4 regions of the Polaromonas sp. P5_D5 genome follow, and region 1 is predicted to be linked to each of the others. Evidence: predicted binding sites of a transcription regulator. Region 1 holds the regulator's gene; each other region holds the start of a gene.

Region 1 (7,918 bases):
GGGTTGGGAAACAGGTTTGAGTTCCGGCTGGAATTCCAACACATAACGCCGCGCCGGGCAAATTCGATGACAGGGTATCTGAGGGGTCCGAACGGCAGATGGCTTAACCGTAAAATCAGACCATGCTCTCGATTAAAAAAGACCTGCTCGCGGCTCTGGCCGCGGGGCTGGAAGAACTTTCCCCCGGCGCAGGCGACAAAGCTGCCTTTGAATCCCCCAAGGTGGCGGCCCATGGCGACTTCGCCTGCACGGCCGCCATGCAGCTGGCCAAGCCGCTCAAGCTCAACCCGCGCCAGGTGGCCGAAAGCCTGCGCGCCAACCTGCTCAAGAAGCCCGCGTTTGAACGCTGGGTAGACGCCATCGAAATCGCCGGCCCCGGTTTCATCAACATCCGCCTTAAGCCCGCCGCCAAGCAGGAGACCGTGCGCGAAGTGCTGGCCGCCGGCGCGCAGTTCGGCGTGCAGCCGGCCGACCCGGCACGCAAGATGATCGTCGAGTTCGTCTCGGCCAACCCGACCGGCCCGCTGCATGTGGGCCACGGCCGCCAGGCCGCGCTGGGCGATGCGATCTGCAACCTGTTCGCCACGCAAGGCGCCAAGGTCTGGCGCGAGTTCTATTACAACGACGCGGGCGTGCAGATCCAGACCCTGGCCACCAGCACACAGGCGCGCGCCAAAGGCATCAAGCCCGGTGACGCCGGCTGGCCCGAGTCGGCCTACAACGGCGACTACATCGCCGACATCGCGGCCGACTTTCTGGCCAAAAAGACCGTCAAGTCGGACGACCGCGAATACACCGCCTCGGGCGACGTGGAAGACATGGACTCGATACGCCAGTTCGCCGTGGCCTATCTGCGCCACGAGCAGGACCTGGACTTGAAGGCCTTCTCGGTGAAGTTCGACAACTACTACCTTGAGTCCAGCCTGTACAGCTCGGGCCGTGTCGATAGCGCCGTGGCCAGACTGAAAGAGGCCGGCAAGACCTACGAGCAGGATGGCGCGCTGTGGCTGAAGTCGACCGACTACGGCGACGACAAAGACCGCGTGATGAAAAAGAGCGACGGCAGCTACACCTACTTCGTCCCCGACGTGGCCTACCACCTGGCCAAGTGGGAGCGCGGCTTCGGCAAGGCCATCAACATCCAGGGCATGGACCACCACGGCACCATTGCCCGCGTGCGCGCCGGGCTGCAGGCCGCCGGCGAAGGCATTCCCCAGGGCTACCCCGACTACGTCCTGCACACCATGGTGCGCGTGGTGCGCAACGGCGAAGAGGTCAAAATTTCCAAGCGCGCCGGAAGCTACGTCACCTTGCGCGACCTGATCGAATGGACCAGCGCCGACGCCGTGCGCTTCTTTTTGCTCAGCCGCAAGCCGGACACCGAATACATCTTCGACATTGACCTGGCGCTGGCCAAAAACAATGAAAACCCGGTGTATTACGTGCAGTACGCGCATGCGCGCATCTGCTCCATCCTCACCACCTGGGCCGGCCAGGGTGGCGACGAAGCCAGCCTCAAAGCTGTCGACCTCTCGGCGCTGGACAGCCCGCAGGCGCAGTCATTGATGCTGCTGCTGGCCAAGTACCCCGACATGCTGACCAACGCGGCTGACGGATTTGCACCGCACGACGTGGCTTTTTACCTTCGTGAGCTGGCGGCCAGTTATCACAGCTATTACGATGCCGAGCGCATCCTGGTGGACGACGAAGCTGTGAAGCTTGCCCGTCTGGCGCTGGTCGCCGCGACTGCGCAGGTGTTGCACAATGGCCTCGCAGTGCTGGGCGTGAGCGCCCCGCGCAAGATGTAAACCGTGGCGAAAACCATGCGAATTTCAGGACAAGGCAATGAACGTGGGCAAGGTATGAATACACAACGAGGCGGAACCCTGTTGGGGTTGATCATTGGCGCGCTGATCGGCCTGGGCGCGGCGCTGGCGGTGGCGGTTTACATCACCAAGGTGCCGGTTCCTTTCATGAACAAGAGCCAGGCACGCAACCCCGACAGCGATGCTGTTGAAGCCAAGAAAAACAAGGACTGGAACCCGAACGCCCCGCTGGCCGGCAAAAACCAGCCCAAGCCGCCTCCTCCGGCAGCGGTTGAAGTGCCTGGTGTTCCAGTACCCGACCCCTCCGCCGGAGCCACCCCCAAGGCCGCCGCTTCAGCGCCGGCCAAAGTGGCCAAACCAGCGCCTGCCGATCCGCTGGGCGATCTGGCAAAGGCCAAGGTCGAAGGCCTGTCATCCGGTCCGGGAGCGGATCCCTTCAGCTATTTCATTCAGGCCGGTGCCTTTCGCACGCCGGAAGATGCGGAACAGCAACGCGCCAAGTTGCTGCTGCTGGGCATGCAGGCCAAAGTGACGGAACGCGAGCAGGCTGGCCGCACCGTGTACCGCGTGCGTCTTGGCCCTTTCGACAAGAAGGAAGATGCCGACAAGGCCAAGGAGCGCCTGGACAACAATTCCATTGAAACCGCGCTGGTCCGGGTCCAGCGCTGAAGCCCTCATCCAACGATAGGCTGAACTTTTCACGAGGCTGGTGTACAAACCCCTATACCCCGCGCCACGAGGCATCCGCCAGAGGGGCGGTTTCCGGGCTATTTCTGTCATTCCAGGAGAAAAATCTGATGCAACGCCGTGAGTTTTCGTTTTCAGCCGCCGCCCTGGGCGGCATCGCCGCCCTGCCCACCCTGGCACAAGCCCAGGCCAAGGCCTTCAAGGACGGCGAGGATTACCTGACGCTGGACAAGCCGGCGCCGACCGAAGCCGCCGCCGGCCGGGTCGAGGTGGTGGAATTCTTCTGGTACAACTGCCCCCATTGCAACGCCTTCGAGCCGCAATTCGAAGCCTGGATGAAGCAGATCCCCAAGGACGTGTCCGTGCGGCGTGTTCCAGTGTCCTTCCGGCCCGATTTCGAACCTCAGCAGCGCCTGTATTACGTGCTTGAGGCCATGGGCAAAATTGAGGAACTTCACAAGAAGGTGTTTGCCACGATTCATGTGGAAAAACAACCGCTCAACACGCCTGAGCTGATAGCTGCATGGGCTGAAAAGCAGGGCCTCAACAAGGCCAAATTCGTTGAGTTCTACAACTCCTTTTCGGTCGCCTCCAAGGCGCGCAAGGCCACACAGCTGCAGGATAGCTACAAAGTGGCCGGCGTGCCGTCGCTGGGTATCGCCGGGCGTTATTACACCTCGTCGGACCAGACCCAAACCATGACCCGCGCGCTGCAGGTCACAGATCACCTGATCACCCAATCCCGCAAGGCCAAATAAAGAAAGCGCCCGCGGCCGTGCGCCGCGCCAAACACCGGCTCAAAAAACCCGCCCGATTTCCGGCGGGTTTTTTTATGCCCCTAATATTCCCCGTGCAAGCCATTCCCGCAGCTGGCATGGCTACAATGACCCAACACCAAGCAGCAAGATTCGTGCCTTATGAAACACCCCATTTTTTCCCTCATCCTGCCGGTCATCCTGGCGCTGGGGTCGGCTTTCCCGGCCGCTGCCGAAAAAGCTGATCGGGACAAACCCATGAACGCGGAGGCAGATGCCCTGCGTTATGACGACCTGAAGCAAACCAGCGTTTTTACCGGCAATGTGGTGATCACCAAGGGCACGACCATCGTGCGCGGCGAGCGCGTTGACGTCATGCAGGATCCCGAGGGCTACCAGCAGGCGGTGTCCGTCGCGGCGCCCGGCAAGCTGGCGTTTTACCGGAAAAAGCGTGACGGCGTAGACGAGTACATCGAAGGCGAAGGCGAACGCATTGAATATGACAGCCGCGCCGACCTGGTGAAGTTCATCAAGCGGGCGGTGGTGCGCCGCTACAACGGTGCCACCCTGGTGGACGAAACCACCGGCAGCCTGATTGTTTATGACAACAACACCGACGTCTTCACCGTGGATGGGGGCGCGCAAAACCGTACGGCCAGCAACCCCACGGGGCGGGTTCGCGCCATGCTGTCACCCCGCGCGACAGCCTCGGCACCCGTTGCGGCACCGCCCGCGGGCCCAGCCCCGGTTCTGCGCCCCAGCACGACGCTGGGCAATGAAAAGAACTAGAAAGACCTGCACAGATGGATGTGGTGACTGACACTTCAGCGGCCCCGGCCGCTCCTGCCCTGACCCCCAGCCGCCTTGTTGCGCAAGGTCTGCAAAAATCGTACGGCAGCCGCAAGGTGGTGCAGGACGTTTCGCTGTCCGTGCAAAAAGGCGAAGTCGTGGGCCTGCTGGGCCCCAACGGCGCGGGCAAAACGACCTCGTTCTACATGATCGTGGGCCTGGTGCGCGCCGATGCAGGCGAAATTTCCATCGACGGCGAGTCGGTCGAGCACATGCCGATTCACCTGCGTGCCCGCCTGGGCCTGAGCTACCTGCCGCAGGAAGCGTCGATTTTCCGCAAGCTCACGGTGGAAGAAAACGTGCGTGCCGTGCTGGAGCTGCAGCTCGACAAAACCGGAAAACCGCTGGGGCGCGCAGACATCGAGTCGCGGCTCGACGCCCTGCTGCAGGATTTGCGGGTAGATCATTTGCGCAATTCACCGGCACCGGCGCTCTCGGGCGGCGAGCGCCGCCGGGTCGAAATCGCGCGGGCGCTGGCAACCCAGCCGCGCTTCATCCTGCTGGATGAGCCCTTTGCCGGTATCGACCCCATTGCCGTGATCGAAATCCAGCGCATCATCGGTTTCCTCAAATCGCGCGGCATCGGCGTGCTGATCACCGACCACAACGTGCGTGAAACACTGGGCATTTGCGACCACGCCTACATCATCAGCGACGGCCACGTGCTGGCGCAAGGCACACCGTCCGAGATCGTGAATAACGCCGATGTGCGCCGCGTCTATCTCGGCGAACACTTCAAGATGTAGAACATGGTTCCCCCCTGTTGTCGCTCACTTCGTGTAGCTCCCTCTCCCCCTCCGGGGACGGCGCCTGCGGCCTGGCAAAGCCAGTTCCGCGGCGCCCGCTGGTTAAAGACGTATTGCCTCAACCTTCCGCAAGTTTGAAAATCCAGTGAAACAAGGTCTGTCACTCCGCGTCTCGCAGCATCTTGCGCTGACACCTCAACTACAGCAGTCGATCCGGCTGTTGCAGCTGTCGACGCTTGAGTTGAGCCAGGAGGTCGAGCAGATGCTCGACGAAAACCCGTTTCTGGAAGTGTCGGAAGAGACGGCGGTGCGCGAAGAGTTTGGGCTGGAGCACATCAACACGCCGGTAAGCCAGGACAGCCGCGAGTTTGAATCTGCTACGGATTCGATAGCTGGCGGCGCAGACGAGACTAGCGCTACAGCCCCGAATGACGCAGAAGTCAGTGCGGAGCCCAAGCTCGAGGAAAGCTGGGAAGGCGATGGCACGGTAGAAACCACGCCCGACGACAGCGAGTGGGGAAGCGACGCACCGGCGCGCAAGAACAACAATGAAGAGAGCGAAGCCGAGGCCTCCGACCTCACGGGCAGCCATGAGTCGCTGCAGGACCACCTGCACCGGCAATCGCTGAGCTTGCGCCTGTCGGAGGAAGACCGTGCCGCGCTGCACTTCCTCATTGAATCGCTCAACGACGACGGCTACCTTGAAGACAGCCTGGCGTCGCTCGCGGCCGGTCTTGCAAGAGATGACATGGCGCAGGCGGAAGAACTGGAGCAGCGTTTTGCGATGGCGCTCAAGCTGCTGCACCACATGGAGCCTGCCGGTGTCGGTGCGCGCAACCTGGCGGAATGCCTGAGCCTGCAGCTGCTGGACTGCAAGGACTGCGAAGAAACCCGCGCAGCCATTGCCATGTGCAAGCAACCGATGGAGCTGCTGGCCAAGCGCGACGTGAAACGCCTGTCGCACCTGTGCGGTTTCACCGAAGCCGCCATCAAGGGCGCGATCACGGTGATAGGCCGGCTCGATCCCAAGCCCGGGCGCCGCTTCGTGAACGTGGAGCGCAACCTGATCGTGCCCGACGTCATCGTCATCAAGTCGGGCCGGGGCTTCAAGGTTTCGCTCAATGGCGACGTCATGCCGCGCCTGCGCGTGCACGACATTTATGCCAATGCCCTCAAGCAGCACAAGGGCCAGGGCGGCCAGGCGCTGCAGCAGCGCCTGCAGGAGGCCCGCTGGTTCATCAAGAACATCCAGCAGCGCTTTGACACCATCCTGCGCGTGAGCAGTGCGATTGTGGAACGGCAGAAAAATTTCTTCACGCACGGTGAACTCGCCATGCGCCCGCTGGTGCTGCGCGAAATCGCCGACGAGCTGGGCCTGCATGAGTCCACCATCTCCCGCGTGACCACGGCCAAGTACATGGGCACCCCTTTCGGCACCTTTGAGCTCAAGTATTTCTTCGGCTCCGCGCTCGGCACCGAAACCGGCGGCAATGCTTCCAGCACGGCGGTACGCGCGCTCATCAAACAATTTGTCTCGTCCGAAAGCCTCAAGAAACCGCTCAGCGACAACCAGATTTCCGAAATGCTCAAGGAGCAGGGCATTGAATGCGCACGCCGCACCGTGGCCAAGTACCGCGAAGCCCTGCGCATAGCGCCCGCCAACCTGCGCAAATCACTCTAGCCGCCCAATCAGGCCGCGCTGCCCGTCCCTCAAAGTCAGTCATGAATCAACTCCAATTGTTTTTACCGTGCGCCGCAGGCGTCGAAACCCTGCTGGCCACCGAGGTCAAGCGTGTCACCGGGATCGACGGCAAAGCCTGGCGCGCCGGCGTGCAGCTGCAGGCGTCGTGGCGCGACGCGTTGCAGCTCAACCTGCACAGCCGGCTGGCGCAGCGTGTACTGATCGAACTGCAGCATAACCAGTACCGCAGTGAGCAAGACCTCTACAACGCTGCTGCCAACGTGGCCTGGGAAATCTGGTTCACGCCCAAGCAGACCTTCAAGGTCGAGATCACCGCCCAGCACAGCCCGCTGCAAAGCCTGAACTTCGCGGCGCTGAAGATCAAGGACGCGATCGCCGACCGCTTTCGCGCCAAGTTCGACGACGTGCGCCCCAGCGTCGACACGCGCTGGCCCGACGTGCGCGTCTACGTGCACCTGACGACGGACACCGTCACGGTCTACATCGACACCTCGGGTGAGCCGCTCTTCAAGCGCGGCTGGCGTGAAGACAAGGGTGATGCCCCGCTGAAGGAAACCCTGGCCGCCGCCATGATTGCCGCCAGCGGCTGGGACCAGCTCTGCAAAGAAGGCGTGCCGCTCTATGACCCCTGCTGCGGCTCGGGCACCATCGCGATTGAAGCCGCGCAGATCGCGTGCAACATCGCACCCGGCATCAACCGCCGTTTTGCCTTCCAGAAGTACCTGCCTTTCCAGGGCCATGTCTGGGACGGTCTGCTCGACCAGGCCGAAGCCGCCATCACCGAACCTACCGCGCCGGTGTTCGGCAGCGACGTGTCTTTCCGCATGGTTGACTTTGCCGAGCGCAATGCCGAACGTGCCGGTGTGGCCAATGCGGTGGAATTCCGCGGCGGCGACGCGCTGCAGCGTATGCCACCTGCGCCTTCGGGCGTGATGCTGGTGAACCCGCCTTACGGCGAACGGATCGATGTGGCAGGCGTGGCCGGCATCACCGGCCTGCAGGGACGCGACCAGCGCCGCCAGCAAGGACATGCCGAAGGACGCGTGCAGCAGGACCACCGCAACCAACCCATCGATGAATTTGGCCAGCCGCTGAACCGGGACAGCGGCGATCGGGGCGACACGCGTGAAGAGCCCGCCTTCGAGACTTCGCGCGACCGTTCTGCCAATCCCGGCCGCGAACAGGCACAAAACGCCTGGGGCGAAGAAGCGACGGAGTTTTTTCCGCAACTGGCCGCGCACTGGAAGAAAAACTACGCCGGCTGGACCGCTCACGTGCTCACGCCCGACCTCAAACTGCCGGGCAAGATGCGCCTGAAAGAATCGCGGCGCGTGCCGATGTGGAATGGTCCCA
Region 2 (7,918 bases), on a different contig from region 1:
CGAGGTGTATGACGTGAGCGGCGCGCAACCGCAGCGAACCAAGGTCATCAAGACCGGCGCCGGCGCGCACGCGTTCCGCGCCTTCGGCGACAAACGCCATGTGCTGGTCAGCAACCGCGTGGCCAACAGCATCAGCAAGATCGACCTGCAGACCCTGGAAGTGGTGGACAACTACCCCGCGCCGGGCGGCCCTGACTGTATCGACGTGAGCCGTGACGGCAAGCAGATACTGGTCACATCGCGCTGGGCACGCAAGCTCACGGTGATCGACGTGGCAAGCCACAAGATCGTGCGCCAGGTCAATGTTGGAAAGAGCCCTCATGGCGTCTGGACGCTTGACCACGCACCACGCTGAGCCCCCACGGTCGCTCACTGCGTGTAACTCCCGAGGCCTTGCAGGCCGCGGCTCGCGGGACGCTTCGCCTCTGTCGCCCGTCCAAGCCTGCGCAGGCAGGCTTGGAGCCGCGGGCTCCAGCCCCAAGGGGGCCGCTGCGCCTGCGGCCCGGCGAAGCCGGTTCCGCGGCCCCGGCTTGGTTGGAGAGTCCCCAACGACCGCCGCTACGGCTGTTCTGTTGCAGACGATGCTTGCTATCGTTTTTGTAGCTGCTTGCGCAAATCCTGTATGGGCTGCAGGCAAAAACAATGCACAAAAATCCGCACAAAACACGCCGCAGCAGGCCGAGGCGGCCTGCAAACCCGTCTACCTGACGCTGGACACTGGCCACATGGCTGTTGCGCCGTTGATGGCTGAGGTGTTGAACAAACACAAGGTCAAGGTCACGTTCTTTGCCGCCAATGAGCGCACGCAAACCGGCGATGGCAGCCTGGGCACACAGTGGGCGGGCTGGTGGAAGGCGCGGGCGGGCGAAGGCCACGAATTTGCCTCGCACACCTGGGACCACGTTTATTGGCGGGGCGATGTACCCGGCGCACCTGGTGCACCGGTGCAGTTCAAGATGCGGCCTTCTGCGGGCCCGCAGGCAGGCAAGGACTTCACCTGGACGGCGAAGCAGTATTGCGAAGAAATCGGCAAGTCCAGCAAACGCCTCGAAGAAATAACCGGCAAAAAAACACTGCCGCTTTTTCGCGCGCCGGGCGGCAAAACCTCGCCCGCGCTGCTGGCGGCGGCCAAGTCCTGTGGCTTTGAGCATGTGGGCTGGTCGCCCGCCGGTTTCCTGGGTGATGAGCTGGCCAGCGAGAGGTTCGGCAATGATTTCCTGCTGAAGAAGGCGCTGCGCGACATCCGCTCCGGCGACATCCTGCTGGCCCACCTGGGCATCTGGTCACGCAAGGACCCCTGGGCACCTGCTGTGCTGGAGCCGCTCATCACCGGCCTGCAGTCGCGGGGCTTTTGCTTCAAAACCCTGGCTGAACATCCCCAGTACAAAGACTGGATTGCGTCGCAGGCCGCTCCGGCGTCTGCCAGGCCTTCAAAATAAACCACATGGACTGGTTCAGCGATCTCTTTTCAATGGCGCAGCAATGGTTGTTTGAGTCGGCCGTACAACCGGCCATGTTTGCGCTGGGCATGGGCAACCTGCTGGAAGACGGCTACGACGCCACCGCCTGGTTCATGGTGGGCGTCATCCAGGTGCTGATACTGCTGGCCATCGTCGGCCCGCTGCAGCGCTGGCGGCCGGTAGAGCCCGTGCTGGATCGGGCCACCATACGTACTGATGTGCTCTACACCCTGATCCACCGGCTGGGCCTGTTTCGCATCGCGCTGTTTTTCACGCTGGATCCCTGGTTTGACGAGGCTTTTGGCGCGTTGCGCACTGCCGGCTACGGTACTTTCCATTTAGACCAGCTCTGGCCGGGCGTGACGGACAACGCCCTCGTCAGCTTCGCGATTTACCTGGTGGTGTTTGACTTTGTGGCGTACTGGACGCATCGCGGCCAGCACCAGATCGAGTGGTGGTGGCGCTTGCATTCGCTGCACCATGCGCAGCGGCAGATGACGATGTGGAGCGACAACCGCAACCACCTGCTGGACGACATCCTGGTCGACTCCATCGTCGTGCTGGTGGCTCAGCTTATCGGCGTGGCGCCGGGGCAGTTCATCGCCATCGTGGCCTTTACGCAGCTCAGCGAAAGCTTTCAGCATGCCAATGTGCGGATGTGGTTCGGGCATGTGGGCGAGCGCCTGTGGATCAGCCCGCGCTTTCACCGGTTGCACCACAGCATCGGCATTGGCCACGAAAGCCATGGCCCCAAAACGCTGGGGGGCCACAACTTCGGCGTGCTGCTGCCCTGGTGGGACATGCTGTTCCGTACGGTGAATTTTGAGCAGCGCTATGACCCGACGGGCATTCGCGACCAGGTCGAAGCCAACCGTGAGTACGGCAAAGGTTTCTGGTCGCAGCAATGGATGGGCCTGAAACGCCTCTTCGGCAAAGCCTGAGCGTGCCTGGGTCTTAACCCAGCATGAGCCGTGGAACCGGCTTTGCCGGGCCACAGGCGGGCGGCCCCCTCGGGGGGCAAGGAGTTACACGCAGTGAACGACTGTGGGGGCTACACTTTCAGCATGAGCAAACTTCTTGACGCCTTCTGGCGCGCCGCGATGTATTGCCTGCACCCGCGGGTCATTGTGCTGTCGATCCTGCCGCTGGTGATCATGGGTGTGGTTTCGCTGACCCTGGGCTACTTCTTCTGGGACAGTGCTGCGGAAGCCATCCGCGTGCAACTTGGGAGCTTCGAGCTGGTTGATGCCATGGTTCGCTGGCTGGAGGGATTGGGCTTGAGCCAGCTGCAGTCTGTACTGCCCAAGGTGCTGCTCCTGCTTTTGATCATTCCCGTGATCATCATCGTCTCGCTGCTCTTTGTGGCACTGCTCATGACGCCGGCCATGGTGGCCCTGGTGGCTGAACGGCGCTTTCCCCAGATGGAGCGCAAACGGGGCGGTTCACTGTTCACCAGTTTGTTCTGGTCACTGGGCTCGACCTTGCTGGCCGTGGTGGCGCTGGTCGTTTCGATTCCGCTTTGGCTGATTCCCCCGCTGATCCTGGTGCTGCCGCCGCTGATCTGGGGCTGGCTGACTTACCGTGTCATGTCTTATGACGCCATGGTGGACCACGCCAGCAGTGAAGAGCGGCGCCAGATATTCAAGGAGCATCGCCTGCCGCTGCTGGCGATCGGTGTGTTCAGCGGCTACCTCGGTGCGGCTCCCAGCCTGCTGTGGGCCTCGGGCGCGATGTTTGTGGCCATGGCGCCCATCCTGGTTCCGGTGGCGATCTGGATCTATACGCTGGTGTTTGCGTTTTCCTCGCTCTGGTTTGCGCACTACACGCTGTCGGCCCTGGAACAGCTCCGCAAGAAAAACAATGCCCTGGCGCCCGACCCGCTTGCGCAAGCAGCTATTGAATCGATAGCAAATGAACTGGCCCCCGATGCCCTTCCCGGGCCGGCGCCCAGCTTCGGTTCGCTGGGCGGAAAGCCCGAATCACAACCCTGAACCCGTTACCTGACAAGCCTGAACATGACCCCACAATTCGGCCTCATCATCGTCGGCGACGAAATCCTTTCCGGCAAACGCGCCGACAAACACCTGCCTAAAGCCATTGAACTGCTGGGCGCGCGCGGCTTGCAGCTGGCCTATGCCGACTATGTGGGCGACGACCCGGCGCGCATCACGGCCACGCTGGCGCGCGCCTTTGCCGCCGCGCGTGAACATGGCGACGTGGTCTTTTCCTGCGGCGGTATAGGCGCCACTCCTGACGACCACACCCGGCAGTGCGCCGCCAAGGCCTTGGGCCTTGAGCTCGCGCTGCACTCCACGGCCAAAACCCTGATCCTGGAGCGCATGGCCGATGTAGCCAAAGAGCAGGGCATACCTTATGAGCCTGACCGCGACGACAACATCCACCGGTTGAACATGGGCGTGTTTCCGGTCGGCGCGGAGATTATTCCGAACCCCTATAACAAGATACCGGGCTTCACCTGCCGCGCAGGGCAGGGGGCCGTTCACTTTGTGCCCGGTTTCCCGGTGATGGCCTGGCCGATGATCGAGTGGGTACTCGACAACGGCTATCCGCACCTGCACCAAAAGTCGGCTTACACCGAAAAATCAGTGATCATTTTTGGGTCTATGGAAGCCATGCTTACCCCCCTTATGCTCGACATTGAAGCGGCGCATTCCGGCGTCAAGGTATTCAGCCTGCCGAGTGTGGACCACCCCGAATATGGCCGGCATATTGAGCTGGGAGTGAAAGGCGCCCCCGAAGCGGTGAACCGGGCCTATCCCGCCATGCTGGCAGGGTTGCACAAATTCGACCTGAAATTTGGCCCCGAATTGGTGCGTTAAATAATGGCCCCAAATGTGTGCGGTTTGCGATGCGCACCTAATTGGTGCGATTGTTGTCAGGTGTTTTTTGTATTTTCGGCCGTACCAAGGCGGGAAGTGAAGCCAGATCACGGCACAATCCGGGGCTTGGCAGGAAACTGAAGCGCCAATGTCTGTGGCACAAAAAGTGCATTCGACAGCCCGAATAGATTTTTCAACCACCCATCCAGCAACAGGAGATTTTGATGGCAAAGACCGTCGCAGACGTCATGAAAATGGTCAAGGAAAACGAGGTCAAGTTTGTTGACTTCCGTTTTACCGATACCCGGGGCAAAGAGCAGCACGTGACCGTGCCCGTGTCCCACTTTGACGAAGACAAATTCACGTCGGGCCATGCATTCGACGGCTCCTCAATTGCCGGCTGGAAGGGCATTGAAGCCTCCGACATGCAACTGATGCCTGACCCAAAGACGGCCAACATCGATCCGTTCTTTGAAGAAACCACGCTGTTCATGAGCTGCGACGTGCTCGAGCCTGCTGACGGCAAGGCCTATGACCGCGACCCGCGCTCCATCGCGCAGCGCGCAGAGGCTTACCTCAAGGCTTCCGGCCTGGGCGACACCGCCTACTTCGGTCCCGAACCCGAGTTTTTCATTTTTGACGACGTGCGCTGGAACACCGACATGTCGGGCACCTTCTTCAAGATCGAAGAATACGAAGCGCCCTGGAATTCGGGCGCCAAGCTCGAAGGCGGCAATCGCGGCCACCGTCCTACCGTCAAGGGTGGTTACTTCCCCGTGCCTCCTGTCGACAGCACGCAAGACATGCGCGCCGAGATGGCCCTGATCCTCGAATCGCTGGGCATCCCCGTTGAAGTGTTCCACCACGAAGTGGCCGGCGCTGGCCAGAACGAAATCGGTACCCGTTTCAGCACGCTGGTTCAGCGCGCCGACTGGACGCAAGTCCTGAAATACGTCGTGCAGAACGTGGCTAACGCCTACGGCAAAACCGCCACCTTCATGCCCAAGCCTGTTGTCGGCGACAACGGCTCCGGCATGCACGTTCACCAGTCCATCTGGAAAGACGGCAAGAATCTGTTTGCCGGCGACGGCTATGCAGGCCTGTCTGATTTCGCCCTGTACTACATCGGCGGCATCATCAAGCACGCACGTGCCCTGAACGCCATCACCAACCCAGGCACCAACAGCTACAAGCGTCTGGTTCCTGGCTATGAGGCACCGGTCAAGCTGGCTTACTCGGCCAAAAACCGCTCGGCGTCGATCCGCATTCCTTACGTCGCCAACCCCAAGGGCCGCCGTATCGAAGCGCGTTTCCCCGATCCACTGATGAACCCGTACCTGGGCTTCTCGGCCCTGATGATGGCCGGCCTGGACGGCGTGGAAAACAAGATCCACCCGGGCGAAGCCGCCACCAAGGATTTGTACCATCTGCCACCCGAGGAAGATGCGAAAGTGCCAACCGTGTGCCACAGCCTCGACCAGGCACTGGACGCCCTCGACGTGGGCCGCAGCTTCCTGACCAAGGGCGGTGTGTTCACCGACAGCATGATCGACGCCTACATTGAACTGAAGATGGGTGAAGTGACCCGCCTGCGCCAGGCGACTCACCCGATCGAATTCGAGATGTACTACTCCCTGTAATCAGGAGGGCGAAAGCCCAACCGCCTACTGTTTATTTACACAGTTTGTGGTCAAAAAAGGACGGCATATGCCGTCCTTTTTTATTGCCCCGGCAGGTTGTGGGTTTGCTGGCTTTGTATTTTTGCGCCTTTGCCGCATACTGATAGACCGTCCTTCGCCCTTTCTGGGTATCGGGAGTTCCTATGAAACACACCTTATTGCTTTCTACCTTGTCGTTGCTGCTGGCTGGCGCGGGGAATGCTGCATGGGCGCAGCAGATTTACCGCTGCGCGGGCATCGGAGGCGCGGCCCCTGAATACATCAACAACGCAAAAGATGCCCAAACCCGGAGCTGCAAACTGCTGTCCGGCGGCAATGTCACGGTGATGCAGAGCACGCCAGTGCCCAAAGCGGCGGTTCGCGTGGCTGCGGCCGCAGGCTCCAGCGGCCCGCGCACTGATGGCAGCTCCGAACAACGGGCCCGCGACAACGATTCGCGCACCATCCTTGAGTCCGAACTGAAAAAGGCCGAAGCCAAGCTGGCCGAGCAGCAAAAAGAATTCAACAACGGCGAACCTGAAAAACAGGGCATTGAAGGCCGTAATTACCAGCGCTACCTGGACCGCGTGGCAGAGATGAAAGACAGCATCGCCCGTAACCAGAGCGACATTGCCGGCCTCAAGCGCGAAATTTCCCGCTTGCCTGGCCCGCCGCCTGCTGCGCTCGTCGCCAATTAAACCAACGCGGCAAGTCGCGGCAAGCCGGCTTCTGGAGGAAAATGGATGGCTTGAACAAGCCCTCCATCCGCGCCGCTTTATCGTCCGTCCCGGTCACCGGACTTCCCCCCCGTTTTCAGGCGTTTGACCTGCTGGCCACGCTGGTGGCCGTGGTGCGCACCAACGGCACCGTGGTGTTTGCCAATGCCGCGCTGGAAGACGCGCTGGGCACCTCGCGGCGGACCATTGAAGGCTCACAGCTCCCCGATTGCTTTACCGAGCCGCTCATTTTGCAAAATGCGCTGGAGGGCGCGGGCAGCAATGAATTTGCCGCCCTGCGTTACGACGCGTGGCTCAGGCGCCTGAACCACGAACCGCTGCCCGTGCATGTGGTGGTGGCGCAGACCGACACCCCGGGTGAGGCGATTGTGGAGCTGCTGCCGCTGGAGCAGCAAGCCAAGCAGGAGCGCGAAGAACGCCTGATCGACCAGGCGCAGGCCAACAAGGAGTTGATCCGCAACCTGGCCCACGAGATCAAAAACCCGCTGGGCGGTATTCGCGGCGCTGCGCAGCTGCTGCAGATGGAAATCGGCAAGGACCTGACCGAGTACACCCAGGTCATCATCCATGAGGCAGACCGCCTGCAGACGCTGGTAGATCGCCTGCTGGCCCCGCACCGCCGCCCGCACCTGGTGGGCGATGTCAATATTCACGAAGTGTGTGAGCGCGTCCGCTCCTTGATCCTGGCGGAGTTCCCAAAAGGTTTGAGGGTTACGCGCGACTACGACATCTCGATTCCTGATTTCCGCGGAGACCGCGAACAGCTCATTCAGGCGGTGCTGAACATCGCGCACAACGCCGCGCAGGCTTTGGCGGAACGGGTCGCGGCGGGCAATGCGCACATCACTTTCAGGACAAGAATCGCCAGGCAGGTAACTTTTGGCAAGCAGCGCTATCGCTTGGCATTGGAATTGCATGTTATCGACAATGGACCGGGTGTGCCGGACTCCATCAAAGACCGCATCTTCTATCCGCTGGTATCCGGGCGGGAAGGTGGTTCGGGGCTGGGGCTGACATTGGCGCAAACCTTTGTCCAGCAACACCACGGTTTGATTGAGTGCGACAGTGTGCCGGGCCGTACAGATTTCAAGCTGCTTATACCGCTGCCTTGAAATGTGTTCTCAGCCATGATTGATACATAACGCGATCGTGCAGAGGGTTCCAGAAAGCCCTGCATTGAAAGCACGAAAAAAGGGACTGCACTACATGAAACCGATCTGGAT
Region 3 (7,918 bases), on a different contig from region 1:
CGTCGCGTTGGGTAAAGAGTTTTTCGGGCGCGCCCAGGCTCCAGAAATGCACCGTCTGCGCCGGGCTGGACTGCGGCGTGAGCCACAGCGTCTGCAACGCGTAACGCAGCGGCTCCGTGTACCGGTAGTCGGTGATGTGTCTGACGTGCAGTTTCATTAAGCCTCTGCCTTCCAGCGGCGCCGGGCTGGCCTTGGCTGGCCCGGCGCTGCGGCCGGTGGGTTACCGTCTTTCAAGTGGTGGCCGGCACCAAAAACTCTCGGCTGATGTGTGCGCCCAGCTCGTTCACGCGGTCCAGGAACTGCGTGAGGAATGCATGCAGGCCCGTTGCCAGGATTTCGTCGATACGTGCGTACTGCAGGTCGGCGCGCAATTTGCCGGCGCGGCGCTGGGTTTCGCTGCTGGTGTCGCTGGTCACCATGGCAAGGTTGCTCATGACTTCGTTCAGGCAGGCCAGCAGGGAGCGCGGCATGTCGGCGCGCAGGATCAGCAGCTCGGCCACGCGCTCGGGTTTGATGACGTCGCGGTACACCTTGCGGTAGACCTCAAAGCCCGAAACGCTGCGCAGGATGGCGCTCCAGTGGTAGAAGTCGTATTCTTGGTCTTTCTCGCCGGCCATACCGAGAAAGTCGTTCTGCACGGCGTGAAACTTCACGTCCACCAGCCGCGCGGTGTTGTCGGCGCGCTCGAGGAAGGTGCCCAGCCGCAGGAAGTGAAAGGCTTCGTCCTGCAGCATGGTGCCCAGGGTCACGCCGCGCGACAGGTGCGAACGGAACTTGACCCATTCAAAGAACTGGCCCGGGTCGCGCTCGAAGTCGCCGCTGCGCAGCATGCGGATGACTTCGAGGTAAGTCTGGTTCTGCGTTTCCCATACTTCGGTGGTCAGCGTGCCGCGCACAGCCCGGGCGTTTTCACGGGCGTTCTGCAGGCATGAAATGATGCTGGACGAGTTTTTTTCGTCGCGCACCATGAAGTCCATCACGTCGCGCGGGTTGATGGTGTCGCCGTACTTGGCGGCAAACGAAGGCTTGAGCTCACTGATGCTGAGCAGGCCCTGCCAGCCGGCCTGTACCAGCGCATCGGACTGCGGCAGCAACGAGGTCTGGTAGTTCACATCCAGCATACGCGCTGTATTCTCCGCCCGCTCGGTATAGCGCGACATCCAGAAGAGGTGGTCTGCAGTGCGTGACAACATGATTACATTCCTCCCCGGGATTGCGACTGCGATTGGGACTGGTACTGCATGGACGAGCCGTCCTGCAATATCCAGGTGTCTTTGGTGCCGCCGCCCTGCGACGAATTGACCACCAGCGAGCCGTCTTTGAGCGCCACGCGCGTGAGGCCGCCCGGCACCATCTGCACTTCTTTACCGCTCAGCACAAAGGGCCGCAAGTCGATATGGCGCGGTGCAATGCCGCTTTCCACATACGTGGGGCAGGTTGAAAGGCTGAGGGTGGGCTGCGCAATGTAGCCCGACGGATTGGCCAGCAAGGCCGCACGGAACTCTTCGATCTCGGCCTTGGTGGCAGCTGGCCCCACCAGCATGCCGTAGCCGCCGGCGCCGTGCACTTCCTTGACGACCAGGTCTTTCAGGTTGGCCAGGGTGTACTGCAAATCCTCATTGTTGCGGCACATGTAGGTCGGCACGTTTTTCAGAATGGGCTTTTCGCCGAGGTAGAACTCGATCATCTTGGGCACGTAAGGGTAGATCGACTTGTCGTCTGCCACGCCGGTGCCGATGGCGTTGCACAGCGAGACATTGCCGCTGCGGTACACATTGAGCAGGCCCGCGCAGCCCAGGGTGGAATTGGGGCGGAAGGCCAGCGGGTCGAGGAAGTCGTCGTCAACGCGGCGGTAGATCACGTCGACGCGTTTGGGGCCGCGCGTGGTGCGCATGTAGACAAAGTTGTCCTTGACGAAAAGGTCTTGCCCCTCGACCAGCTCGACGCCCATTTGCTGCGCCAGGAAGGCGTGTTCAAAATAGGCCGAGTTGTACATGCCGGGCGTCAGCACCACCACCGTAGGCTCGGCCGTGGCCGGCGGCGCCATGCCGCGCAGGGTTTCGAGCAGCAGGTCGGGGTAATGCGCAACAGGCGCAACGCGGTTTTCGCTGAAAAGCTCGGGAAAGAGCCGCATCATCATCTTGCGGTCTTCCAGCATGTAGCTCACACCGCTGGGCACGCGCAGGTTGTCTTCAAGCACGTAGTACTCACCGTTGCCCTGCGCGTCGGGCGCACGGACGATGTCGATGCCGCTGATGTGCGAATAGATATTGCCGGGTACATCAACGCCCATCATTTCGGGGCGGAACTGCGCATTCTGGAAGATCTGCTCGGACGGCACCACGCCGGCCTTGATGATTTCCTGGCCGTGGTACACGTCGTGGATGAAGCGGTTGAGTGCAGTGACGCGTTGTACCAGGCCTTTTTCCATGCTGGCCCATTCGTGGGCGGGAATGATGCGGGGAATCAGGTCAAAGGGAATCAGGCGTTCGGTGCCGGCGCCGTCTTCGTCCTTGGCACCGTAAACCGCAAAAGTGATGCCGACCCGGCGGAAAATCATTTCAGCTTCGGCGCGGCGGGCCTGCATCACGTCGGCAGGCTGCCGGGCCAGCCAACGCTGGTAACCCTGGTAATGCTCACGGACGCTGGACTCCGTGGCGTTCATTTCGTCGAACATCGGTCGGCTCATTGGCTTGATCTCCAGCAAGTTATGCGCATGGCAATTGTTTTAACGTAGCTTAGCAAGTTATGCGCCAAGGCGGTGCGTCCGCCAATATTTTTAGCGTTCAGGCACATGATGCCAGTAGCGCCTGCCCTGCTCCCGCTGGCACAAAATCTCCCCGGGGCGAAGGCTTTGCCAGGTGGCAGCCCCGCACTGCGGCGACTTCACCAGGCGTACGCCGCGCTCCTCATAACGCGCCACCACGGACTCCACCGGGTGGCCAAAACGGTTTCGGTAACCCGACTGCACCACCGCCCACTGCGGCCTGACGGCATCGAGGAACACCGCGCTGGACGATGTTTTGCTGCCGTGGTGGGGTACCAGCAGAAAGTCAGCCTTGAGGCTGGCCGGCACGCTGGTTGCCAGCCGGAGTTCCTGCGGCGATTCGATGTCGCCGACCAGCAGGGCTGTGCGGCTGCCGCCAGGGACGCTGCTGGAGATGCGCAACACGCAGCTCATGGCGTTTGACTTGCTGGCAGCGTCGTAATCGGCGGCTACGGGGTGCAGCACCTCAAATGCCACGCTGTCCCATTCCCAGCGCTGGCCGGCCACGCAGCGGCCGGCTTTGCGCTGCATTTGCAGCGGATGCGCGTCTTCAATCGAACTCACCAGGCTGGCTTCTGGCTGCATGGCCAGGACGGCTTGGGCGCCCCCGATGTGGTCGATGTCCCGGTGGCTGATCATGAGCATGTCCAGCCGCTCGCCCAGCGCGCGCAGAAGCGGCACCAGCACGCGGTGCCCGGCATCACTTTCGCGCGAAAAGCGCGGGCCGGCGTCATACAGCAGCGTGTGGCTTGCCGTACGCACCAGCACGGAATTGCCTTGCCCGATGTCCGCGGCAAGCAATTCAAACTGCCCCGGCGCCACGCGCACCGGCTGCCACAACAGCACCGGCAGCAACAGGGGAAGGCCCAGCGCTCGAAAATAAAACGGCAGGCGCGTGGCCAACAGGCCGCCGCCCGCAACGCCGGCGACAGCACACCACAGCGGCGCCGCCGCCACGCTGACCGAGGCCAGCGGCCAGCTCGCCAGCCATTGCAAAAATATCGCCAGCCCGCCGACCGACCATGCCGCCAGCGACCACACCGGCGCCCACGCCACGCCCAGCAAAGCCAGCGGCGTGATGACCAGTGTTACCACCGGAATGGCCACGGCATTGGCCAGAAGGCCGACCAGCGAAACCTGGTTGAACAGCAGCAGCGACAGGGGCGTGAGCGCCAGCGTGACGACCCATTGCTCCCGCATCGCACGCCCAACGCTGTCCAGCCATCTGGGCCGGCGCTGCCACCAGTGCCCGTCCTCAGGTTGTTTTTTTGAGTCGAATTGGGCTGCAGCCCTTTCCCCATGAGCGCGAGCAGCTCCTGAATCTGTAGCAAACAAAACACCCACCGCAACGAAAGACAACCAGAACCCGGCTTGCATCAACGCCCATGGGTCCAGCGCCACCACCACGGCCATGGCCAGCAGCCAGGTCTGCAGCCAGGGCCACTGCCTGCCGCCTTGCCGAAGCAGGATCACGGTGGCCAGCATCCAGATGGTTCGCTGCGCGGGCACGCCCCAGCCGGAAAACAATGCATACAGGGTGGCAAGCAGCAAGCCGCCCAAAGCACCTGCAGCGGCTGCCGGCAACACCAGGCACAACCGCGGCGTGAAACGCGCTGATCGCCGCCACAGCGCGCCGATCAGCAGTGAGGCAGCCCAGGCAAACATCGTTATATGAAGGCCTGAAATACTCATCAAGTGAGCTACGCCCGTGGCACGAAACACATCCCAGTCGGCGCGTTCGATGGCGGCCTGGTCGCCGACCACCAGCGCGGCAATGACGCCTGCCAGCTGCCGGTTTTCAATGCGCCCAAAAATCGCTTCGCGCACGGCTTGCCGGGCCTGCTCAATGGGGTGTTGCCAGCTGCTGGAGAGTTTTGCCGGCGGTGCGTCGCGCGGGCCGGCACGCACATAGCCCGTGGCCTGTATGCCCTGCTCCCACAGCCAGAGTTCGTAGTCAAAACCATAAGGGTTGCTGTTTCCGTGCGGCGCCTTGAGCCGCACCGTCATTTGCCAGCGTTCTCCGGCGCGCAGGGCTTGCGGCTGGCGCTGCAAGGCCAGTGCTATCTCGAACGGGTCGGCGTCCTGCGCCGGTACGGCGGGCTCGCGCCCGGCAAAGCCCGAATACCAGCCCAGCATGATTTGCGGCGGCAGGGTGACTGTGCCGCCATTGAGGCGGGCAGATTCCACCGCGAAGCGAAAGCGCAGGCCATCTTCTCCGGGTTGCGGCATCGCCAGCACCTGGCCTGTGACCTCGATATCGCGGCCCTCCAGCGCCGGATTGAGCGCCGCCGTCAGGAAGACGCCGGCACGCCAGCCCGTGAGGCCCACACCGAGCAAGGCAGCAAGGGCAAAGGCCGAAACCACCCTTCCCCACGAAGGAAGACGCAGCCTGCCAAAGCGCAGGTACAGGCCAGCCAGGGTGCAGGCCAGCAGCGCCATGGCGGCATAAATCTGTTGTGGCCACAAGACGGGCTGCTGCAACTGCAGGGCAACACCCGCAATAAAACCGGCAAACACCGGCCCCGGGCTTGCCGCATACAGCCGTGCCCCGGCTGATACAGGTCGATTCAAACCCGCCTCCCCTTTGAACTGTTTTTATGCACTGACCGCTTTGAGCTTAACGGGAAAGCGCGGCAGATAGCCAACAAACAGCGCCAAACAGCCGGTTCACACTCAAGAGACCACGTGGCGCAGCTCTTGCTTTCAGAAATGCCACCAAATCCGGGTAAGCTGTTTACACGGCGTTCCTGAGACCGCAAGATGTGGCGGTCTGTTGAACGTATTTTCCAGAGGGCGTGATTACACGCCCGTTCCTTTAAAAGCGAGGCTGCCTTGTCCATCCACGTCGCCCTGAGCCACATCACGCATTACAAATACGACCGCCTGGTCAAACTCGGCCCCCAGGTCGTGCGCCTGCGGCCTGCGCCGCACAGCCGCACACAGGTACTGTCGTATTCCCTCAGGGTTGAGCCCGCCGGCCACTTCATCAACTGGCAGCAGGACCCGTTTGCCAATTACCAGGCCCGGCTGGTGTTTCCCGAGCCGACACGCGAGTTCAAGGTCACGGTGGACCTGGTGGTGGAAATGGCGGTGTTCAACCCGTTTGACTTCTTCCTGGAACCGGCTGCCGAAGAATTCCCGTTTACCTATAACGCACTGCAGGCCCGCGAACTGGCACCCTACCTGGCCACCCAGCCAGCCACACCGCTGCTCAAGCGTTACCTTGAAAAAATCGACCGCACGCCCAAGCGCACCATCGACTTCCTGGTGGGTCTGAACCAGGGCCTCCAGTCGGACATCAAGTACTCCATTCGCATGGAGCCCGGCGTGCAAACGCCTGAAGAAACGCTGCGCCTGGCCTGCGGCTCCTGCCGCGACACCGGCTGGCTGCTGGTGCAGCTGCTGCGGCACATGGGACTGGCCGCGCGTTTTGTCTCGGGCTATCTGATCCAGCTGAAAGCCGACGTCAAATCCATCGACGGCCCCAGCGGCGCCGAAGCCGACTTCACCGACCTGCACGCCTGGTGCGAGGTGTTTTTGCCCGGTGCCGGCTGGGTCGGCCTGGACCCGACCTCGGGACTGATGGCCGGCGAAGGCCACATTCCGCTGGCGTGCACGCCCGAGCCGTCGAGCGCAGCGCCGGTCGAAGGCGGCGTCGACAAATCCGAAGTCGAGTTCGAACACCACATGGCGGTGCAGCGCATTTACGAATCACCGCGCGTGACCAAGCCCTATACCGAGGAGCAATGGCAGGAGGTGCTGGCGCTCGGCGAAAAGGTCGATAAAGACCTGGCGGCCGGCGACGTGCGCCTGACCATGGGCGGCGAACCTACCTTTGTGGCCACCACCGACCGCGACGCGGCCGAATGGAACATCGACGCACTGGGCCCGACCAAACGCGGCTATGCGACCGAACTCGTGCAAAAGCTGCGCGCCGAATATGGCGAAGGCGGCTTCCTGCATTTCGGCCAGGGCAAGTGGTACCCCGGCGAGCAATTGCCGCGCTGGGCGCTCAGCATTTTCTGGCGCAAGGACGGCCAGCCGATCTGGCAAAACCCGAGCCTCTTCGCCGACGAGCGCCAGCCCTGCAACTACACCAGCGCCGACGCGCAGCGTTTTGTGCAGACACTGGCGGGCAAGCTGGGCCTGGCCACCACCTACATCACGCCAGGCTATGAAGATACCTGGTACTACCTCTGGCGCGAACGCCGGCTGCCAGTCAATGTCGACCCATTTGATTCGAAGCTGGACGACGCCATGGAGCGCGAACGCCTGCGCCGCGTCTTCATGCAGGGCCTGGATTCCGTCGTGGGCTATGTGCTGCCGCTGCAAACCAAGGAGCAACTCAAGCAACGAAACGCAGGCGCCTCGCCCGCGCTGAGTGGGCCCAAATGGACCACCGGCCCCTGGTTCTTCCGCGAAGAGCGCATGTACCTGATGCCGGGCGACTCGCCCATGGGCTACCGCCTGCCGCTGGATTCGGTGCCCTGGGTGTCCAAGACCGACTACCCTTACATGATCGAGTCCGATCCGTTTGCCCCGCGACAGGACCTGCCGGCGGCTTCCGCACTGGCGGCGCGCTACAACGGCAGCTTCAGCGCAGCCCGCGGCGCCACACCGGCGGCCGCATCGGCAGGCGGCAGCGCCAGTTCGCTCGCGCAGTACATGGCGCGCTACATGACGGGCAATACCGCGCTGTCGCAAGCCAGCCGCATCCTTCAGTTCCGCCCGCTGGGAAACACCGGAACGAACGGTACGGACGGGTTGGATGGCAAACCGGCCGCAGAGGCAACGACGCCTGCCGACGATCGCGCGCCCAAGCCCTTTGAATCGGCCGCCTGGCTCACGCGCACCGCGCTCTGCGTGGAAGTACGAGACCCATCCCGCGCCAATGGCCCGAAAGACAAACCCAAGGCCGACCCGGACAGCAAGGCCAACAAGTCGGGCCGTGGCGAAACCGGTGCGATTTACGTCTTCATGCCGCCCATGGAAAGGCTCGAAGACTACCTCGACCTGTTGGCCGCGGTGGAAGCAACGGCGCAATCGCTGGGCGTGAGCATCGTGCTCGAAGGCTACCCGCCACCGCGCGACCCGCGCCTGAAGATGCTGCAGGTCACGCCCGACCCCGGCGTCATTGAAGTCAACATCCAC
Region 4 (7,918 bases), on a different contig from region 1:
GATCCGGCCGCACCTGGCGCCGGATGCGCTGGTGCTCTGCCTGCAAAACGGCGTGGACAACGCCGACCGCCTGCGCACCGTGCTGCCGCAGCACGCAGTGGCCGCCGCCGTGGTGTACGTGGCCACCGAAATGGCCGGCCCCGGCCACGTCAGGCACCACGGCCGCGGCGAGCTGGTGATTGAGCCCACCAGCCGGAGCAAGGCGGTTGCCCAGGCCTTCATCGCAGCCGGTGTGCCGGTTGAAATCTCCAGCAACGTGCGCGGCGCGTTGTGGGCCAAGCTCATCCTCAACTGCGCCTACAACGCCGTCTCGGCCATCGCGCAGCTGCCGTACGGCAAAACCGTGCAAGGCGAGGGCGTGAAAGACGTCATGCGCGACGTGGTGGCCGAATGCCTGGCCGTGGCAGAGGCCGAAGGCGTGCAGGTGCAGGGCGACATGCACCTGGCCGTGGACAAACTGGCCGGCAGCATGCCCAACCAGTTGTCATCCACCGCACAAGACCTGGCGCGCGGCAAACCCACTGAGATCGACTACCTCAATGGGCTGGTCGTCAGGCGCGGTGAAGCGCTGGGTGTGGCCACGCCGGCGAACCGGGTTCTGTGGGCTCTGGTGAAGTTGATGGAGTCCAGGCAGGCCCTCACCTGAATCGCCGGGCTCTCAAGCTCTTAACCCCGCCGCCCGGTATCGGCTCGGGTTGGCGCCCGCCGCCTTGTGCATCATGCGCCGGAGCGCCGTGGCATCTTCGTAGCCCACTTGCTCGGCCACGCGTTCGATGGTCATCCGGCTGGACTCAATCAGCATCCGCGCGCGATTGAGCCGAACGCTTTGCACCAGCGCCATCGTGCTCTTGCCCGTGGCCTCGCGCACGTGGCGCGACAGCGTCCGCTGCGACATCGCGAATTCGTTTGCCAGTGCCTCCACGCTGGGCGGGCTGGGCAGGGCGGACTCGATCCGCGCCACCAGGCGGGCAACCAGTGCGTTGCCGCTGGAGAGCATGGCCGGCACCACAAAAGGCGCTTGCGCCTGCCGCCCGTCGATCAAGAGGATGCGTCCTACAGCCTCGGCCAGGGTTACCCCGAACTGCTCGCGTAGCAAATGCAGCATCAGGTCGGTTTGCGCAAAGGCGGCGCCTGCGGTGCTCACCGGGCCGTCGGCGCACACCATCCGGTCGGCATTGACGGTACAGGCCGGCTCCCGCCTTCGAAGCTCCGGCGCCAGCCACCAGGAGGTGGTGACCCGGCGCCCGGCCAGCACACCGGCCGCCTGAAGCAAAAAAACCGCCGAGCACGACGCCGCAACACGGCCACCGTGCGCAGCATGCGCGGCGACGGCCTGAATCACGCGTTGCGCGTCTGCGGTGGCCAAGCCGGTGTCGAGGGCCTGCGGGTTGTCCAGGCCCAGGCCCGGCACGATCCAGGTGGCAGCATCGGGCCGGTAGCGCCGGGGCAGGGCCGCGGTGTCTATGTGAAGGCCCGAGCTCAGCGGCACCGGGCCGCCGGTGGCTGACAACACGCGCCAGGTGGGGCGCGCCAGCTTCATGCGCGGCGCGAGGGCAGACGCGGCCTGCAGGATATCGAGCGTGGCCGCCACGCCGGTGGCAAAGGTGCCCGGCAGCAGCAGGAGGGTGAAATCTCGCATTGGCTGAAAAGGCCTTAAACATGTCGAAATAGACACTGGGAGTTTACGCGCGTGCGGTGCCAAATTCATCTGTTCCATGAATTCCACGGACGCCATTGCTCCCACCGTTCGCAAAGCAAGGACACCGATGACAACGCGCAAGCTGACCGAAGACGACTCCCTCGAGGATTTCACCCAGCGCGAGATCACGCTCGACGGCATCACCAGGAAGGTCTACCTCATGGGTACAGGCCCGGCCGTGATCGTCATGACCGAGATGCCCGGCATCAGCCCGCACGTGGCGCGCTTCAGCCGTTGGCTGCGCGACGCGGGTTTTACCGTCTACATGCCGTCGCTCTTTGGCCGCGACGGCGCCGTGCCGCGTGCCGATGAAGGCGCGGCCATCTTTCAGCGCGCCTGTGTCAGCGCCGAGTTCCGCGCGTTCGCATCCAACCAGGCCAGCCCGGCCACGCAGTGGCTGCGGGCACTGGCAAGGCTGGCGCATGACGAGTGCGGCGGCCCCGGCGTGGGCGCTATCGGCATGTGCTGGACGGGTAATTTCGCCCTCACGATGATGCTGGAGCCCGCCATGCTGGCGCCGGTGCTGTGCCAGCCGTCGCTGCCGCTCAATGACCCGGCCGGCATCGAAATTTCGCCTGCGGACATCAAGGCCGTCCGCCAGCGGCTGGACCGCGAGAACCTCACGGTGCTGGCCTATCGGTTTGAAGGCGACAGCTTTTGCAGGGCCCAGCGCTTTGCGGCCTATGCCGAGGCGCTGGGCGACCGCTTTGTGGGCCGCGTGCTGCCCGACAGCGCCGCCAACCCCGACGTGCCGCCGTTCTTTGCGGCGCACGTGAAGACACCGCACAGCGTGGTCACCGCCCACCTGATCGACGAGGCGGGCCAGCCCACACTGGCGGCGCGTGACGAGATCCTGGCGTTCTTTGCGCAGCGGCTTGCGCCTTAGCGCCTGTATCCGGCAGTGGCCCAGCTGGCACCAAAATATTTAAAGATGGACACCTCGATGCACAAATTTGGGGCAGTCACTCCCTTCGCAGTGCCAAAACGACGGGTAAAAGCGTCGCTAAAGCGTCGGCAAGCCCGGATTCGCGGTGTTTTGTTAGCGGCACGGTATGTGCTTGCATCCATCAGGTCAGGCTAACGAAGGCCTGCGCAGGGTACGGCAAGCTTCGCAGTGCCCATCGATCTGAATGGATAACGTCGTCCACTTCGGTCTTCAAATCTTTTTGAAGATCTCGAAGTGGATTTTTTTTTGGCAAAACAGGACTTAGAGGGATCGTATGGCTTATTTAGTGCCTTCGGAATTTGTGACCAAGATGGTGGATGCGGGTGAATCCAAAATCTTCATGTCCACCCGCGACACCGTTATCCGGGCCTACATGGCCGGCGCCATCCTGGCTCTGGCAGCCTGGTTCGCCGTCACCATCAACGTGCAGACCGGCCAGCCCCTGCTGGGCGCCGTGCTGTTCCCGGTGGGTTTTGTCATGCTGTACCTGTTCGGCTTCGACTTGCTGACCGGCGTGTTTGTGTTGTGCCCGCTGGCGCTGATCGACAAGCGCCCGGGCGTCACGCTCAAGGGTGTGCTGCGTAACTGGGGCCTGGTGTTCGTCGGCAACTTCGCGGGCGCCTTCACGGTGGCGGTGATGATGGCCATCTACGTCACCAACGGCTTCTCGACCGAGCCCAGCGCCGTGGGCAAGGCTATCGGCATCGTGGGCGAGAGCCGCACGCTGGGCTACCAGAAATACGGTGCGAACGGCATGCTCACGCTCTTCGTGCGCGGCATGTTGTGCAACTGGATGGTGTCGGCCGGCGTGGTGGGTGCGATGATCTCCACCCAGGTCAGCGGCAAGGTGATCGCGATGTGGATGCCCATCATGCTGTTCTTCTACATGGTGTTTGAGCACTCCATCGTGAACATGTTCCTGTTCCCATCCGGCCTGCTGCTGGGCGCGCATTTCACCATCATGGACTACCTGATCTGGAACGAAATTCCGACGGTGCTGGGCAACCTGGTGGGCGGCCTGGCCTTCACCGGCTTGACGCTGTATGCCACACACATTAAAACCGGACCGACACGTTCTTTCAAATAATCCGCCTCCAAAACAAAGGCCCTCGCGCATCTTGCATGCGCGGGGGCTTTGCCGGTACCCCACATGTCCAGTGAACTGAAGATATCGGCAGGTCAGTATTCGGACAAGGGCCGCAAGGAAACCAACCAGGATTTCCACGGTATCTATGTACCTAAAGAGCCGCAACTGAGCGCCAAGGGCATCGCCGTTGCGCTGGCCGACGGCATCAGCAGCAGCGCCGTCAGCGACGTGGCCAGCCAGTACGCCGTCACTGGTTTTCTTGAAGACTATTACTGCACCTCGGAGGCCTGGTCGGTCAAGACATCGGCCGAGCGGATCTTGAGCGCCACCAACTCCTGGCTGCATGCCCAGACGCAGAAAAGCCAATACCGCTACGACAAGGATAAAGGTTATGTGTGCACGCTGAGCGCCATGGTCATCAAGTCGACCACCGCGCATATTTTTCATGTCGGTGACTCGCGCATTTACCGCCTGCGCGGCAAGGCGCTGGAACAACTGACCAACGACCACCGTGTGTGGATTTCCCAGGGCCAAAGCTACCTTGGCCGTGCGCTGGGCTTCAAGCCGCAGCTTGAGATCGACTACCAGACCCAGCAGGTGGAGCAGGGCGACATCTTTCTTCTGGCCACCGACGGCGTGTACGAACACGTCAGCGAATACGACATGGCCGGCCTCATCCACATCTGTGCCGACGAGCCCGGTGGGCTTGATATGGCGGCCAAATCCATCGTTGAAAAAGCCCTGGAGCGGGGCAGCGGCGACAACCTCACGGCACAGGTCGTGCGTGTCGATGAGCTGCCCAACGGGCAGGCCGGCGAGTTGCTCCAGCAGCTGTCGGGCCTGCCGCTTCCGCCCATCCTGGAGGCCAGGACGCAGTTTGACGGCTACACCATCGTCCGCGAAGTGCACGGCAGCAGCCGCAGCCATATTTACCTCGCCACAGACAACGAAACGGGCGTGCTCGTCATCCTGAAAACACCGTCAATAGACCTGGGCGGTGACCCGGCCTACCTTGAAAGGTTTTTGACGGAAGAGTGGATCGCCCGGCGCATCAACAGCGCGCATGTGCTGAAGCCTTATGTGCCGACCCGAAAGCGCCACTATGTGTATGTGGCCACCGAATACATCGACGGGCAAACGCTGAGCCAGTGGATGATCGACAATCCCCGGCCCGGCCTGGAAGCCGTGCGCGGGCTGGTGGAGCAGATCGCCAAAGGCCTGCGCGCGTTTCACCGGCTGGAGATGCTGCACCAGGACCTGCGGCCCGAGAACGTCATGATCGACAAGACCGGCACGGCGAAGATCATTGACTTTGGCTCAACCCGCGTGGCCAGCCTCATGGAAGCAGATGCGCCCGGCGGGCACGAAGACATCCTGGGCACGGCCCAGTATTCGGCGCCGGAGTATTTTGTGGGCGAGGGCGGTACCACGCGCTCAGACCTGTTCTCGCTCGGCGTCATCACCTACCAGATGCTGACCGGCAAGCTGCCCTACGGCGCCGAAGTGGCCAAATGCCGGACCCGGGCCGCACAAAGCAAGCTGCGCTATGACTCCGTGCTGTACGAAGACCGTGACATACCCGCATGGATGGACGGCGTGCTCCGCAAGGCCGTTCACCCCGATCCCGCCAAGCGTTATGGCGAGCTGTCGGAGTTCTTGTACGACCTGCGCCACCCCAACCAGGCGTTTCTGGACAAGGCTCGCCCGGCTTTGCTGGAGCGCAACCCGGTGGCGTTCTGGAAGGGCCTGTCGCTGCTGCTGGCCGCCTGCCTGTTCATTTGCCTGGTGATCATCGGCAGACATTGAGCCAGGGCGCCGGCGCTGCCTTCTCGCCATCTTTGTGACTCTGTAGCAAAAGCTACAGAACACTTTTCCCGGCGCGGCTATCTTCGCGTTCGTGCCCGCATTGCGGCATGTCACGAAGAAGGAAAAACCCATCATGTCCAAGGAAATCTACTGGCTGGCATTGACCCTGGCCGCTGCGGCGTTGTTCGCCTTGCCTTACGTTCTCAACCGCATTGCCGTGCGTGGCCTGGGCGGCACGCTGGCCAACCCGTCAGCCACAGAAAAACCCCTTGCCGAGTGGGCCCAGCGCGCACAGCGGGCCCAGGCCAATGCCACCGAAAATCTGGTGATTTTTGCGCCAGCTGTGCTGGCGGTGCAGGCTAGCGGCCGAGCCGATTCGGTGACGGCCGCCGCCTGCGCCGTCTACTTTTTTGCGCGGCTCATTCACTACGTGGTTTACACGCTCGGTGTTCCCGGCGCACGCACGCTTGCCTGGGCAGCGGGCTGGGCGGCCACGCTGGTGCTGATCGGGCGCCTGCTGGGGGTGCTGTGAGCCGGCCCTTCGCACTCATCGCGGGTAGCGGTGGTGTGCTCGGCGAATGGCTTGCGCGGCAGTTCAACGAGGCGGGGTACGAAGTGGCGGGCCTGCGGCGTGCAGATTGCGATCTGGTCGACGGTGAGGCAGTGACGCAGGCCATCGCGGCCCTGATCGAGCGCCACGGCCCCGTCGACACGCTGCTGTACAACGCGGGTCATCTGGCAATTGCTCCTTTTCTTGAACTGGAGGCGAGTGCGCTGCGCAAGTGCCTTGAAGCCGGCCCTGTCGGGGCAGCGCACTGCGCCCGGGCCGTGCTGCCGGGCATGCTGGCCGTGGGGCGCGGCAACCTGCTTTTCACCGGCGCCACGGCTTCGCTGCGCGGGTCGGCCCGTTTCGCGGCCATGGCCGCGGGCAAATTTGCCCTTCGCGGGCTTGTGCAGTCACTGGCAAGAGAGTTCCAGCCGCAGGGCATCCACGTGGCCCACGTCGTGCTGGACGGCTTGCTTCGCGGCTCCGCTGCCGCATCTCGCCACGCGGCAGCAGAAGCCTCGGTGATGGCGCCCGACGGCGTGGCTGCCAATTTCCTGTGGCTTGCGCAACAGGCGCGCACCGCATGGACACAGGAGCTGGACCTGCGGACCGCGTCGGAGAAGTTCTGATGGAGCTGATGCACGTGAACGTCGACCGCACGGCGCCGGTCCTGGTACGGGCCGGGTCGCTGCCGTGGCTGCCGTCGCCGCAGCCCGGGGTTGAGCGGCGCATGCTCGAGCGTACCGGTGCAGAGGTGGCCGTGGCAACGTCGCTCGTGCGTTATGCAGCTGGCAGCCGGTTTGACGCGCATTCGCATGCGCTGGGCGAAGAATTCCTTGTGCTCTGCGGCGTGTTTGCCGACGAGCACGGCTCGTACGGCCCCGGTACCTATGTGCGCAATCCGCCGGGCTCCAGCCACAGGCCCTTCAGCGACGAGGGCTGCACCCTCTTCGTCAAACTGCGGCAGATGGACCTGCTCGAACAGCGCCGCGTTGTCATCAGTGCTGCAGACAGGCCCTGGGTGGATGCCGGAATCGCCCGGCATAGGCGCGCATTGCTGTACGAGGGCCCCAGGGAAACCGTATTCCTCGTACGGCTGGAACCGGGGTGTACCATGGCCGCGCAGTACGTGCGTGGCGGCCAGGAAATGCTGGTCGTCGAGGGTTCGGTCCGTGTCGAAGCCGGCGACGACGCGAGCGCGCGCGCTGCGGGTGCGCAAGACCTCGGCCCTCTGTGCTGGCTGCGAAATCCACACACCAGGCAGCCCGCCCTGGCCAGTTCTGAAGGTGCCTTGTTGTGGATCAAGCGTGGCCACGTGGCACCGCTGGTTTGACGGTGCGGCAGGTCGCCGCGAATGGAGCAATATGCAGGTCTTACGTGAACTTGCCCTTTTCGAGCCTTTCAGCCGCCTGAGTGCGGACGGCCGTAACCTGTTGACCCAGGGTGCTGTTCCGATGAGTGCGCTGGCAGGAACCGGCATCATTCACAAGGGCCAGCCTGCCTCTGGCGCCTATGTCGTGCTGTCGGGCCGGCTGCGCGTCTACACCATCACGCCTGCGGGCACCGAGGCCACGCTGTATCTGGTGGAGCCCGGGGAGACCTGCGTACTCTCGCTCAACTGCCTGTTCAACGATCTTCTTTATCCTGCCTGGGTTCAGGCCGACAAGGCGACGCGTGTCGCTGTCATCCCCGGTCCGTTGTACCGGCAGCTCTTCAAGCAGGAAACGTGCATCCAGGACCTGACGCTGCACGCGCTCTCGACACTTGTTTTCAGGTTGATGGCAGAACTCGATGCCGTTCATTCCTTCAACCACCGGCAGCGCCTTGTGCATT

What was found. The regulator sigma-54, encoded in region 1, starts transcription at its own class of promoters, with help from an activator protein. The targets are predictions, from matches to a motif close to TGGCANGNAANCTGCTTT.
Region 2: the regulator sigma-54 is predicted to act here: its motif matches at 4,456-4,473, upstream of glnA (type I glutamate--ammonia ligase).
Region 3: the regulator sigma-54 is predicted to act here: its motif matches at 5,454-5,471, upstream of ACXJKE_RS02085 (transglutaminase family protein).
Region 4: the regulator sigma-54 is predicted to act here: its motif matches at 2,743-2,760, upstream of ACXJKE_RS11960 (formate/nitrite transporter family protein).

What each region holds. Positions count from the first base shown of each region.
Region 1 is NZ_JBFUMJ010000006.1:104,050-111,967, forward strand. It holds gene argS (arginine--tRNA ligase) at 123-1,808, shown strand; gene ACXJKE_RS20235 (SPOR domain-containing protein) at 1,863-2,495, shown strand; gene ACXJKE_RS20240 (thiol:disulfide interchange protein DsbA/DsbL) at 2,624-3,271, shown strand; gene lptA (lipopolysaccharide transport periplasmic protein LptA) at 3,431-4,057, shown strand; gene lptB (LPS export ABC transporter ATP-binding protein) at 4,072-4,863, shown strand; gene ACXJKE_RS20255 (RNA polymerase factor sigma-54) at 5,009-6,544, shown strand; gene ACXJKE_RS20260 (THUMP domain-containing class I SAM-dependent RNA methyltransferase) at 6,586-7,918, shown strand, end outside.
Region 2 is NZ_JBFUMJ010000002.1:296,607-304,524, forward strand. It holds gene ACXJKE_RS08075 (YVTN family beta-propeller repeat protein) at 1-355, shown strand, start outside; gene ACXJKE_RS08080 (polysaccharide deacetylase family protein) at 582-1,439, shown strand; gene ACXJKE_RS08085 (sterol desaturase family protein) at 1,445-2,401, shown strand; gene ACXJKE_RS08090 (EI24 domain-containing protein) at 2,525-3,451, shown strand; gene ACXJKE_RS08095 (competence/damage-inducible protein A) at 3,476-4,300, shown strand; gene glnA (type I glutamate--ammonia ligase) at 4,525-5,940, shown strand; gene ACXJKE_RS08105 (hypothetical protein) at 6,123-6,656, shown strand; gene glnL (nitrogen regulation protein NR(II)) at 6,698-7,807, shown strand; gene ntrC (nitrogen regulation protein NR(I)) at 7,902-7,918, shown strand, end outside.
Region 3 is NZ_JBFUMJ010000001.1:424,150-432,067, forward strand. It holds gene ACXJKE_RS02065 (transglutaminase family protein) at 1-157, opposite strand, end outside; gene ACXJKE_RS02070 (alpha-E domain-containing protein) at 231-1,193, opposite strand; gene ACXJKE_RS02075 (circularly permuted type 2 ATP-grasp protein) at 1,196-2,689, opposite strand; gene ACXJKE_RS02080 (DNA internalization-related competence protein ComEC/Rec2) at 2,780-5,338, opposite strand; gene ACXJKE_RS02085 (transglutaminase family protein) at 5,600-7,918, shown strand, end outside.
Region 4 is NZ_JBFUMJ010000002.1:1,122,666-1,130,583, forward strand. It holds gene ACXJKE_RS11945 (ketopantoate reductase family protein) at 1-646, shown strand, start outside; gene ACXJKE_RS11950 (GlxA family transcriptional regulator) at 659-1,639, opposite strand; gene ACXJKE_RS11955 (dienelactone hydrolase family protein) at 1,767-2,585, shown strand; gene ACXJKE_RS11960 (formate/nitrite transporter family protein) at 2,920-3,732, shown strand; gene ACXJKE_RS11965 (protein kinase domain-containing protein) at 3,796-5,538, shown strand; gene ACXJKE_RS11970 (MAPEG family protein) at 5,672-6,070, shown strand; gene ACXJKE_RS11975 (SDR family NAD(P)-dependent oxidoreductase) at 6,067-6,714, shown strand; gene ACXJKE_RS11980 (cupin domain-containing protein) at 6,714-7,418, shown strand; gene ACXJKE_RS11985 (Crp/Fnr family transcriptional regulator) at 7,393-7,918, shown strand, end outside.